DNA from 2 places in the Paenibacillus sp. W2I17 genome. Region 1 is predicted to be linked to the other one. Evidence: riboswitches for the same ligand, from Rfam matches in the RefSeq annotation. Region 1 holds a riboswitch; the other holds the start of a gene.

Region 1 (4,216 bases):
AGTCTTTCTTGCGGAAAATGAAGAACATGCTCAGGCCCAGAGTAACCATCAGGCCAATCACAACAAAATAGCTGTATTTCCAATTAAGCTCTGGCATATTCGTAAAGTTCATGCCGTATATACCGGTAATGACCGTCAGCGGCATGAAGACCGTGGTGATGGCGGTAAATACACGCATGATCTCATTCGCCCGGTTTGCAATACTGGATTGGTAGGCTTCTCGCAAGTTGCCCATCAGGTCGCGATAAGTCTCAAAGGTTTCAGATATTTTTACAGCATTCTCATAGATGTCACTGAAATACTTTTGCAGTTGATCATCGATGAGACGCAGATCTTTTTTGTTCAGGGTGTTAATGACCTCTTTCTGAGGTCCAAGCACTTTTTTCAGCCACAGAATCTCACTGCGCAGCCCGATAATTTCATTCAGATGTGACTTTTTGGTGTGCATCAGAATGTCTTCCTCAAGCTTCTCGATCCGTGCTTCAATTCGGTCACCTACGGTGAAATAATTATCAACAATCAAGTCAACCAGCAAATACAGCAGACGATCCGGTGTACTGATTTCCTGTTCCCACAGGATTGGTTTCAGTGTGCGCAATTCGCTGACCTTTTGCTTGGTAACACTAATAATGAAATGTCTGCCGAGGAATAAGTTGACCGCACGTAGAAATATCTCTTCATCATCGAAACGGATGCTATTAATCACAATAAAATAATGGTTCTCATAAATTTCAATCTTCGGACGTTGTTCTTCGTCACTGAGACAGTCTTCCACAGCCAGATCATGCATCAAGAACAGCGGCTGAAGTACCGCCAAATCGTCTACGTCTGCATCAATCCAGTAAAATCCTTCCGCTGGTGGAGTCAGCGCCTGCTGAATGTCGTCCACCGGAATAAATACACCGTTGTTTACCAACCGGATTTTCATCGTTAATCTACTCCTTCTGCACCCGCCAACTTGGCGGATATTATCATTATGGGCGCAAAAAGAACAAATCAGCCGGTCGGCAGCGGAGCCTGGAGATCAGGGCTGCGTTCACTATATAATCAAACGGAAGTCACGTCCCGCTGCCGGCATGCTGATGTCAATTCTCTATGCAGTTTGTCGGAATTCGGCTGCCAGTCAGGCCTCGGGTCGCCATCCATTTAATATGTCACCTCTCACATAAGGGTTTATAACACCTTGTTTAGTATACCGCTGGTACAAGGTGCTTTCAAGCGCAAAAATGTGTCTATTTCGCGCCCTGAGGCAGTGTATGACAATGGATGATGAACGGTTCCGATCTGGGAAGCACACATCGAACTGCATCTTGACGTGAGGGCATTAATGTAATAAAGTAGACGGTGAACCATATTTAATTACAATCTAATACAGCGAAATCTTATCAAGAGTAGGTGGAGGGACTGGCCCGATGAAACCCGGCAACCGGCGGTATACCGCACGGTGCTAATTCTTGCAGCGACTAAGTGTCAAGTGGCACTGTTGTAACTGAGAGATGAGAGAGGCGCATATCTTTTTTACATATGACCTTTCTCGAAATCCGAGGAAGGTCTTTGTTATATGCCCCGACTTCTCAGCAGTGATTTTCGCTAAGGAACTTGAGGTTGTTTGTAACGTTGGATGAAAGAGCAATTCAATGTTTTTACAAGCTCAAGGCAGTCTATAACTGTATTGATGTGAAGACATCAAGCCAGGGGTGGCTGCATCTATCTATGCACAAGGAGGAGTTAGACTTACTATGCCAATCAAAATACCCGATACTCTGCCAGCAAAAGAAGTACTTGAAGGAGAGAATATCTTCGTCATGGATGAAACTTCTGCATATCAGCAGGATATTCGTCCACTCCGTATCGCTATATTAAACCTGATGCCCACAAAGGAAACGACCGAAACACAATTGCTTCGTCTGGTGGGAAACACGCCTATTCAGGTGGATGTCGTTCTCGTACATCCCAAATCCCATACGTCGAAGAATACGTCTCAGGAGTATCTGGATCTGTTCTATAAAACCTTCGATGAGATTGAGCACCGCCGTTTCGATGGAATGATCATTACGGGTGCCCCGGTGGAACAGATGGATTTCGAAGACGTGAACTATTGGAATGAAATCCAGGAAATCTTCGAATGGACCAAAACCAATGTGACTTCAACACTCCACATATGTTGGGCTTCCCAGGCAGGTTTATACCATCATTTTGACGTGCCCAAGGTTGCACTGGATGAAAAGTGTTTTGGCGTTTTCCCACATACCATTAATAAACCTCATGTTCCGTTGTTGCGTGGATTCGATGAAGTATTCAACGTTCCACATTCCCGTCATACGGAAGTGAGACGCGAAGATATTGAAAAGAATGAGAATTTAGAGATTTTGGCTGAATCCGAGGAAGCGGGTATCTTCCTGGTTGCTACCAAAGACGGCAAACAGATTTTTGCCACAGGACATGCCGAGTATGACCCGTTCTCATTAAAGTGGGAGTATGACCGGGATGCAGCCAAAGGGTTGGATATCGCATTGCCTAGACATTATTATCCGAATGACGACCCTTCCCGTGTGCCACCGGCTACTTGGCGCGCTCATGCCAACTTATTATTCTCTAACTGGCTCAATTACTATGTGTATCAAGAAACACCTTACGATATTGGCCCGCAAATCTAATCGAGATTACAGGAGGATGCAGCAATGGAAGACAACAACAAGTTGAAAATCGAAAGCCGCTTAGCACAAATTGGGTCCATCAATGAACCGGTAACAGGCGCCATTAACTTTCCGATCTATCAATCCACTGCGTTTCGCCACCCGAAGCTTGGACAAAGCACTGGGTTTGATTATATCCGTACGACTAATCCAACCCGTAAAGTATTGGAAGAAGCCGCCGCAGCGCTGGAGTCCGGTGATGCAGGGTTTGCCTGTAGCTCGGGAATGGCCGCGCTGCAAACGATCTTTGCCATGTTTGGTCAAGGGGATCATCTGATTGTGTCGCTGGATCTGTATGGTGGAACCTATCGTCTGCTGGAACGTATTCTGTCCCGTTTCGGCGTAACTGCAAGTTATGTGGACACGAATGACCTTGCAGCACTGGAGAAGGTTCGTCAGCCGAATACCAAAGCTGTATTTATTGAGACACCAACCAATCCACTGATGATGATCACCGATGTGGAAGCCGTGGCTTCCTGGGCGAAAAGTTACAACTTGTTGACCATTGTTGACAACACGTTGTTGACTCCATTTTTCCAACGTCCGATTGAACTGGGTGCCGATATCATCATTCATAGCGCTACCAAATATCTGGGTGGACACAATGATGTGTTGGCCGGACTAATCATTACCAAAGGTGAGGCGTTATCTGCAGAGATGGCGTTCCTGCATAATTCCATTGGAGCGGTATTATCTCCAAGTGACTCCTACCAGTTGATGAAAGGTATGAAAACGCTGGCTCTTCGTATGGAGCGTCATGAGCACAATGCACTTACTATTGCTAAATACTTGCTTGAGCACCCAGCGGTGGTTGAAGTGTATCATCCAGGCCTATCCGATCATCCGGGCTATGAGATACAGAACAAACAATCCACGGGTAATACAGGTATCTTCTCTTTCAAAGTGAAGGATGCACGTTATGTTGAACCGTTGCTGCGTCATATCAAACTCATTGCTTTTGCCGAAAGTCTCGGCGGAGTTGAATCACTCATGACTTATCCGGCAGTCCAGACTCATGCGGATATTCCGCTTGAAATTCGTGACGCCGTAGGTGTGGATGACCGTCTGCTCCGGTTCTCCGTGGGCATTGAACATGCGGATGATCTGATTGCAGATCTCGGCAATGCTCTGACAGCTGCACAGCAGGAAGTGGAAGGAGGCGTGCACTCATGAGTGAGTCCAACAATAAGCCCAATTCCCAGTTGAAATTTGATACCAAATTGCTCCATTTTGGCGATGAGATTGACAAAACCACTGGAGCCTCCAGTGTACCGATCTATCAAGCATCAACCTTCCATCATTTTGATATCTTCAATCCGCCTCAGCATGATTACAGTCGTTCGGGTAATCCGACACGTCAGGCTTTGGAAGATTACATCACATTGCTGGAAGGCGGTGCACGAGGCTTTGCCTATTCTTCGGGGATGGCTGCGATATCAAGCGTGTTCATGATGTTCTCCGCAGGGGATCACATGATTGTAACGGAAGACGTATATGGAGGTACGTATCGTTTGCTTACT
Region 2 (4,216 bases), 2.9 Mb from region 1:
TAAATAGCATAATCAGAAGCATCAGAAGAGGAATATCATCATGTTGATGTTAACGCTAAATCACACTAAAAAAAGCCCTCATCAATCCAGTTAATGGATCGTGAGGGCTTCTTCATATTTAGTTGTATCTCTAGCGGGTACAACCCTACATCAAGTCTTTTATTTCCGCCATTTCTTCGCAAGTGCACCAATCTGATGTGGCGTAGTACGGCAGCAGCCGCCAATAATTTGCGCGCCCGCAGCAACCCACTGTTCCGAAGCATCACTCATGCTGCCACATGTACCCTGTCCGCTCCACGTCTTCGTTGCCGCATCGTATACTTCTCCCGAGTTCGGATACACAATAACAGGTTTATCGCTGGTACGGCTCAAAATACCCACTGCTTCCGTCACCACTTCCATGGGAGCACAGTTCAGGCCAATCGCCGCAATCTGCGGATCGGAGCCAAACTTCTGTGCACATACCTCAAGCGGTGTGCCCTCGCTGATGCTTGTCCCGTCTTTTAAAGAAAAAGATAACCAGGCATACGCATGAGGAAACTCCTTCAGTAAATCAACCAGCACCTGTGCTTCCTGCAAGGAAGGAATCGTCTCAAACGCCAGAATATCTGCACCCGCTTCAAGTAGCGCCACCATACGCGGACGATGAAATGCGACAAGCGTCTCATCCGACACGCCGTAATGTCCCACATACTCTGAACCATCCGCCAGATAGGCGCCATACGGTCCAACGGACCCGGCAATAATTGGACGTGGACGAAGACGATCTCCTTCGCGATCTACTGTACGATCTGTTATATTCTCCTCGTTCTCCACGTTCTGGGAAAGTACCGAAGGAGCTCCTACAAGCTGACCTGTCGAGCTTTCTCTCCCTACTAAATCACTCTGCACTTCTGTCCACACGTCATCTCTCGCCTTTGCAGCCAACTCCACCGTCTTGCGGATCAGCTCCAATGCTGCCTGTTCATCAATCCCTCTCTTGCTGAAGCCATCCACCGTCGCCTGATAACTGGATGTAATCGCACAATCGGCTCCTGCTCGAAAATAATCTGCATGGACCTGAACGATAACATCCGGATTCTCAAGCAACACACGAGCCGACCAGAGCGGATCATCCAGATTACATCCATGCTGTTCGAGTTCCGTTGCCAGCGCTCCATCCAGAATCATGACCGGATGTTCACGCAGGATCTGTTCTATGGAGTTAGTCTGTTGTGCTTGCGTCATGTACTTGTCCTCTTTTCTTATTCACACGTTCTGTCAGATAATAAGCAGCGTAACATACTGCGATAAACGGAACCCCACAATACAGCGCAATTCGCTGTGTCGGGTCAAAGGCAATACCTATGCATGAAGCCAGGCATAATATAAATGAAACAATCGGTACCACCGGATAGAATGGTGTGCGGTAGACCAGATCTTTGACCGCATGTCCTTCCCGGATATATTGTCTGCGGAACATGTATTGGGAAGCACTGATACTCATCCATACCGCAACGACAGCCAGACCCGAAATGGAAACCAGCGTAATATACACCGTACCTGGCGCAATAATACTGGACAGCAATGCCAACGCACCACCCACCATACTAATCAGAAGTGCATTCAGCGGCACCCCGCTTTTGGTCAATTTGGCAAACCACGGAGAGATCGTTCTTTTGTCAGCCAGAGACCAGAGCATACGTGAAGATGCATATAGGCCTGAATTGGCAGCAGAGAGAATCGCCGTCAGAATAACAAAGTTCATAATGTCTGCTGCATAGGGTACACCCACCCGTTCCATTACCGCTACAAACGGACTTTCCAGTACACTGGCATCCGACATGGGCAGCAAGGCCGACAAGATAATAATCGTTCCGATGAAGAAAATAACCAAACGCCACAGCGTTGTATGAATAGCCTTCGGTATCGTCTTTTCCGGGTTCTCCGTCTCACCGGCGGCAATGCCGATTAACTCGGTGCCTGAGAAGGCAAAGTTTACAGCAAGCATGGTCATCAATATCGCTGTAGCCCCATGAGGGAACCACCCGGATGCGGTAATATTCGATAGAAATGGAGCCGGTTCCGAATCCGCCATGGGAATGATACCAAACATGGCTGCGCCACCGATGATAATGAAGATTACGATAGTAACTACTTTTACAGATGAGAACCAGAACTCGGATTCCGCAAATAATTTCACCGTTAATGCATTAAACAGAAAGATCATCAGTGCAAAGAGGGCGCTCCATATCCATACGTTCACCGATGGGAACCAGCGCTGCATCAGCAATCCGGCGGCTGTGAATTCGGAGCCAAGCGCAACAGTCCAGGTTAACCAGTATAACCAAGCCACCGTGTAGCCTGTTGCCGGTCCGATATATTTGGCTGCATAACTATGAAATGCTCCCGTCTCTGGCATATGAACAGACAGTTCACCAAGACAGAGCATCACCAGATATACAACAATGGCTCCGATCAGATAGGACAGAATGGTTCCCAGTGGTCCCGCTTGCTGAATGGTGTAACCTGAACTGAGGAATAATCCCGTTCCAATGACTCCTCCGAGAGAGAGCATGACCACATGCCGTGCCTGCATTTTCCGCTGGAAATGCCCTTTGTCGTTGTTGTTCTCCATACCTGCTGCTCCCCTACTTCTTCATCCAGAAAAAACAAAAAAGACCCACTCTGCCTAAAGAGTGCGCCGTTACTGACAAATAAAAACAAACGCTCCTATCTATCAGGCTTTCACCCGCTGGAATTAGCACAGTATCCTTCAGATCTGTTGCTGAGGTTTCTAAGGGCCAGTCCCTCCACCTCTCTGGATAAGAAAATGATTTTTTACTAATATAGCGATCTATCATGAATGTGTCAACATTTAAATCATAAATGACACACCTCGCTATTCGGTGGAAGATCCCGGATTGGTAATGGTCATCTTCACATCGTACGTGATTGGCACGGTACTAAAAATGTTGTCCCAGTCATCTTTGACTTTCTTCCATGTTTTGGGTTCTTTGATACGCAAGCTATCCCGAAAATCCGCAACATCTACTTTATAGGTATGCTGAAGTTTGTATAACACCTGTCGAATCTGTTGTTCGGCCAGTTCAGAAAATTCTTTTTCTAGTTCTCTAAGATAATCCCCTTTTTCCTCTCTTTCGGGAGAACGCCAATCTTCCATCAACCAGCCTTCGGATTCGACCTTTACATGGAATGAAATGTCATTACCAACCACCTTGGGAATTACTTTTGTTTTCTTCTTCTTCATTTCGTATACAACGGTGAATCCCGCTTTGTTGTAAGTCTTCAAGACGCCTCCTTTTTCTTTAGGCTTGATCCACGATAAACCTTCCAGATCCGTTTGACTTAGTTCTCCAATAAACTTAGTTGTTTTTCCATCGAATATGCTGCCACCTGAGAACTTGCCCTCTCCATTGGAGTACAGTACATTCTGGAGCAAGAAACTGGAACCAGATTGCATTTGGGCATCTAATTTGGAGAGCAAAACGGGATCCAGGATTTTGTTGGACAAGTACGAATTACCGGTAATACCTGTTAGATAAAATGCTGGAATCCGGGAGGGATCATCTGAAGTCAGGACATCCACGGCACGATGATGACTTATCAGTACCAGACAATTTGGACGAATATCGTTATCCCGAAGTACAAAATCAAGCAGCTGGTCCAGACCATACTTTTTGGCAATATCCTTGGAGACAACGATAACCTTCAGATGATGTCCGATAAGTGGACGATCTCGCCTTAGTGCAAACTGACGAAAGATTTGCAGCAAGGAATCTCCAGTAAGCTGTTCATTGGAATAGGACGTCTTTCCAGAAGCAGGTGAACCGGATTGTCCGCTCTGTTTACTGTTGGAACTGCCCGGAGCAATCTGCACGGTAGCCGTTATATAATTATTCTTTGGATACGTTCCTCCCTGAGCAGCGATGTCCTTCTCAAATTCTGTTTCTTTAGCGATATCGATCCCGAGACCAACATAGACACTTAGTTCCTCGATCTCCCTACTGCTCCAGCATCCGGATATTAACAGAAGGACCGACAAAGCAAAGGCTACACGTAAAAGCATAAAAAAACGAATCATGCATGTTTGCCTCCTTTTTTGCGAATCAGACTTGTAATCAGCAGCAACAAAGGTAAAGTGGCAAATAAAATCACGGATGAGTTGCCCAACATATCACCCAGTGCAAAGGTTTCGTCCACGGTTTTCGGCATC

What was found. Region 1 has a riboswitch for S-adenosylmethionine ahead of metA (homoserine O-acetyltransferase MetA). Riboswitches for the same ligand answer to the same signal wherever they lie in the genome.
Region 2: linked by a shared signal. The riboswitch ahead of mmuP (S-methylmethionine permease) and the one ahead of metA (homoserine O-acetyltransferase MetA) in region 1 are both predicted to bind S-adenosylmethionine.

What each region holds. Positions count from the first base shown of each region.
Region 1 covers NZ_JAUSXM010000001.1:2,655,368-2,659,583, reverse strand. The annotation lists gene corA (magnesium/cobalt transporter CorA) at 1-928, opposite strand, end outside; SAM riboswitch class I at 1,380-1,503, shown strand; gene metA (homoserine O-acetyltransferase MetA) at 1,740-2,657, shown strand; gene QF041_RS11580 (PLP-dependent transferase) at 2,682-3,869, shown strand; gene QF041_RS11575 (trans-sulfuration enzyme family protein) at 3,866-4,216, shown strand, end outside.
Region 2 covers NZ_JAUSXM010000001.1:5,536,897-5,541,112, reverse strand. The annotation lists gene QF041_RS24665 (outer membrane protein assembly factor BamB family protein) at 1-7, shown strand, start outside; gene mmuM (homocysteine S-methyltransferase) at 160-1,227, opposite strand; gene mmuP (S-methylmethionine permease) at 1,205-2,617, opposite strand; SAM riboswitch class I at 2,710-2,811, opposite strand; gene QF041_RS24650 (Ger(x)C family spore germination protein) at 2,882-4,084, opposite strand; gene QF041_RS24645 (GerAB/ArcD/ProY family transporter) at 4,081-4,216, opposite strand, start outside.